Regions from separate parts of the Aminobacter sp. Y103A genome, predicted to be linked through region 2. Evidence: riboswitches for the same ligand, from Rfam matches in the RefSeq annotation. Region 2 holds a riboswitch; the other holds the start of a gene.
What was found. Region 2 has a riboswitch for thiamine pyrophosphate ahead of thiC (phosphomethylpyrimidine synthase ThiC). Riboswitches for the same ligand answer to the same signal wherever they lie in the genome.
Positions count from the first base shown of each region.

Region 1: linked by a shared signal. The riboswitch ahead of thiB (thiamine ABC transporter substrate binding subunit) and the one ahead of thiC (phosphomethylpyrimidine synthase ThiC) in region 2 are both predicted to bind thiamine pyrophosphate.

Region 1 covers NZ_AP017986.1:5,142,940-5,145,137, forward strand. The annotation lists gene Amn_RS25250 (ABC-F family ATP-binding cassette domain-containing protein) at 1-317, opposite strand, end outside; gene Amn_RS25255 (thiamine diphosphokinase) at 321-965, opposite strand; TPP riboswitch at 1,070-1,193, shown strand; gene thiB (thiamine ABC transporter substrate binding subunit) at 1,238-2,198, shown strand, end outside.
Region 2 covers NZ_AP017986.1:4,852,118-4,854,315, forward strand. The annotation lists gene Amn_RS23755 (3-methyl-2-oxobutanoate dehydrogenase (2-methylpropanoyl-transferring) subunit alpha) at 1-941, opposite strand, end outside; TPP riboswitch at 1,130-1,246, shown strand; gene thiC (phosphomethylpyrimidine synthase ThiC) at 1,356-2,198, shown strand, end outside.

The DNA.
Region 1 (2,198 bases), 290 kb from region 2:
AGCAGATAGGTGGCGCGATGCGGATCGTCAGCAGGTCCGAGCCCGGCTTCGACATAGGCGCGGACAGAGGCGAAGCCTTCCATGTCGGGCATCTGCGGCAAGTAGCGGATGGTTGCCGTCGGCTGGCGGAACACCACGCCGTCCTGCGGCTCGATCATGCCCGCCGCGATCTTGAGCAACGTCGACTTGCCCGAGCCGTTGCGGCCGACAAGCGCGATCTTGTCGCCGGCAGCGGCCGTCAGTGCGGCGCCATCGAGCAGCGGCGTGCCGCCAAAGGTCAGACGGATGCCGTCGAGATTGAGAAGCGGAGGCGCCATGTTTCAGAAATCCGAGGCAGGAAAGGGATGAGCGAGGAGCAGGGCACGGCCGCTGCCGAGCGAAATCCGCAACGGACCCCGCACTTCATTGGAAAGGGTCAGCGACGAACCGAACGGCACGTCGACATTGTCGAGCGGCCACTTGGCGCCCTGTTCGGACAGCCCGGTCAGCTCGGAGAAGGCGAGCACCGAAAACAGCATGCCGTCTTCATAGTCGAAGCCAGCGCTGCCGGGCAGGAGCGGCAAAGCCTCCTGGCGCCCGCTGCTCAGCAGCACCTCGATGCCGGCTTCGGCAAGCCTGAGCGCCAGGGCGAAATGAAGGAAGGCGTGGTCGGCGCGGGCGCCGCCGAAGGCGCCGACAAGCACCAGCGAGGTCGCGCCGAGCCGAAGCGCGGCATCGATGGCCAGTTCACCGTCGGTCCTGTCCTTTTCGGCCGGAAAGGTCGCCCGCGGCAGGTCGGCAAAACGCGGGTCGAGATCTACCGGCACGGAATCGAAGTCGCCGAGCCACAGTTCCGGCATCAGCCCGAGCGTGGCGGCATGGCGGATACCGGCATCTGCCGCAATCACCCTGCTGCCCGCCACCTGGCGGTCGAGGCGCGGGGTGCGGAAAAGCTCGCCGCCGAGAAGTATGGTGAACCGGGTCATGGCATGCGCATTACCAGCCCGGCAGCCGAAACGGAAGGCCGCGGCGTGGTCGGTGGCCGGCAAACTACCGCTTGCGTGGCCTGATGCGCGAGCCTATTTGTTGAACCGCTCTAACGGGGTGCCGGTCGCGCAATTGCGTGCCGGCTGAGAGGCATAGGGAACCGTCCCGGCCAACCCGCTGAACCTGATCCGGTTTGTACCGGCGGAGGGATTAGATGCTTCGGACGCCCGGCGCTTCAAATTCCCTTTCAACACCAATGAAGGAGGCGCCGATGCGCTCGTTGATCCTGTCCATGACTTCCGCCCTGGCGCTGGCCACGGTTGCTTTCCCTGCCGCTGCCGAAGGCAAGCTTACCGTCTACACCTATGAAAGCTTCACCTCCGAGTGGGGCCCCGGCCCGCAGGTCAAGAAGGCCTTCGAAGCCGACTGCGCCTGCACTGTCGACTTCGTCTCGGTCGCCGATGGCGTAGCACTGCTCAACCGCGTCAAGCTCGAAGGTGCATCGACCAAGGCCGACATCGTGCTTGGCCTCGACACCAACCTGACAGCCGAAGCCAAGGCCACCGGCCTGTTTGCGCCGAATGGTGCCGCCGGCGCCGACGTCAAGGTTCCGGGTGACTGGAAGGACGACACCTTCGTTCCTTACGACTACGGCTACTTCGCCGTCGTCTATGACACCGAGACGCTGAAGAACCCGCCGAAAAGCCTGAAGGAACTTGTCGAGGGCAATCCGGAAGAAAAGATCGCGATCCAGGATCCGCGCACCTCGACGCCGGGCCTCGGCCTGCTGCTCTGGGTCAAGTCGGTCTATGGCGACAAGGCGCCGGAAGCCTGGGCCAAGCTTAAGGGCCGCGTGCTGACCGTCACCCCGGGCTGGAGCGAGGCCTATGGCCTGTTCACCAAGGGCGAGGCGCCGATGGTGCTGTCCTACACCACCTCGCCAGCCTACCACATGGTCGCCGAAAACACCGAGCGTTACCAGGCGGCGTCATTCGAGGAAGGCCACTACCTGCAGATCGAAGTCGCCGGCATCACCACGACCGGCGCCAAGAACCCGCTGGCCGAAAAGTTCATGGCCTTCATGACCAGCCCAGGCTTCCAGGACGCCGTACCCGAAACCAACTGGATGCTGCCCGCCGGCAAGACCGACAAGCCGCTCAACCCTGCCTTCGACAAGCTGGTGAAGCCGACCAAGACGCTGATCTTCAGCGCCGACGAGGTGGCTGCCAACC
Region 2 (2,198 bases):
GAATGTGCGCCGACACGGTAGGTGACATATTCGACCAGCGTCGGCCCGAGATTGAGCCTGGCCCGCTCCGTCGCCCATTTCGCCACCGCATGGACAGCGAGATAGTCGTTGCCGTCGACACGCAAGGCCGCGATGCCAAACCCAAGCCCACGCGCCGCAAACGTGCCGGAGCCGCCGCGGGCGATGCCCTGGAAGGTCGAGATCGCCCACTGGTTGTTGACGATGTTGAGGACGACGGGCGCCTTGTAGGTCGAGGCGAAGACAAGTGCGGCGTGGAAGTCGCTCTCGGCGGTGGCGCCGTCACCGACCCAGCCGACAGCGATCTTGGTGTCCCCCTTGATGGCGGATGCCATCGCCCAGCCAACCGCCTGGATATACTGGGTGGTCAGGTTGCCGGAAATCGAGAAGAAACCGTGATCCTTGGCCGAATACATGATCGGCAGCTGGCGGCCCTTCAGCGGATCCATCTCGTTGGAATAGATCTGGTTCATCATGTCGACCATCGGATAGCCGCCGGCGATCAGCAGGCCGGCCTGGCGATAGGTCGGGAAGTTCATGTCGCCCTGAACGAGCGCCTTGCGGAAGGCGCAGCTAACCGCCTCCTCGCCCATATGCTGCATGTAGAAAGAGGTCTTGCCCTGGCGCTGCGCCATCTGCATGCGCGCGTCGAAGGAGCGCAGCGTCATCATGTGGCGCAGCCCTTCGATCTGCTCCTCGTCGGTCAGCGTACCGGCCCATGGACCTACGGCATCGCCTTCGCGATTGAGCACGCGGATGATCGAATAAGCCAGGTCGCGGATCGTCCTGGGATCGACGTCGACCGGCGGCCTGTCGACCGAACCCGCCTTGGGGATCGGCACATTGGAGAAGTCGGGGGTGCCGCCCGGGCGCACTTCCGGCTCGGGCACATGGAACTTCAGCGGCGCGGGATTGTCCGTCACGGATGCTCCTCCTGTCGCGTGCGCAGGCCAATTGGTCCTCCCTGCGCGGCAGACAATTTATGTCAGTAACGCTGACCTATTATCCGATCGTCTTCGAAACCGCAATGGGTCTCGATGCTCCCGACTTTGGCATTCTCTCGGCCTCGGCGAAAGGCCGTTGACACGACGCCGGTTCCGCCTCCATGCTTAGGGTTCACCAGGGGGGTCCCGACAAGGGGCTGAGATTCTGCTGGCTCGCGCAGCGCAGTGACCCGTTGAACCTGATCCAGTTCATACTGGCGTAGGGACGGTGCGAGGCGCAGCAGGCCGGATATCCGGCTCAGGCATTCGGGCTCATTCTTGCCCGAAGTCCCCAGGCAAAACCTCTCCTCCTTCTCATCGCATGGACTGGGTCTCCAACCAGGAGGCTCACTCATGAATGCCCACACCCCATCAGTCACCGTTGGCGAACTTCCCGCGTCGCGGAAGGTCTACAAGCCAGGCAAGCTACATCCCGACATCCGTGTGCCGATGCGCGAGATCTCGCTTCATCCGAGCGCCGGCGAGCCGCCGGTCACCGTCTATGATTCGTCAGGCCCCTACACCGACACGTCGGTGACAACAGACATCGAGCGCGGCCTGCCGCGGCTGCGCGAAGACTGGATCATCGCCCGCGGCGACGTCGAGCGTTATGCAGGCCGCGCGGTCAAGGCTGAGGACAATGGCTTCGTCTCCGGCGAAAGGCTGACGCCGGAATTCCCGGTTCGCAACGCCCCGCTGCGTGCCACCGGCGGCCGCGCCGTCACCCAGCTTGCTTATGCCCGCGCCGGCATCGTCACGCCCGAAATGGAATTCGTCGCCATCCGCGAGAACCTCGGCCGCGAGCAGATCCGGGCCAAGCTTCAACGCGACGGCGAGAGCTTCGGCGCCGTCATTCCCGATTTCGTCACCCCGGAATTCGTCCGCGACGAGGTCGCTCGCGGCCGCGCCATCATCCCCTCCAACATCAACCACCCCGAGAGCGAGCCGATGATCATCGGCCGCAATTTCCTGGTCAAGATCAACGCCAATATCGGCAATTCCGCCGTCACCTCGTCGATGGCCGAGGAGGTCGAGAAGATGGTGTGGGCGACGCGCTGGGGCGGCGACACGGTGATGGACTTGTCGACCGGTCGCAACATCCACAACATCCGTGACTGGATCATCCGCAACGCGCCGGTGCCGATCGGCACGGTGCCGCTCTACCAGGCGCTGGAGAAGGTCGGAGGCATCGCCGAG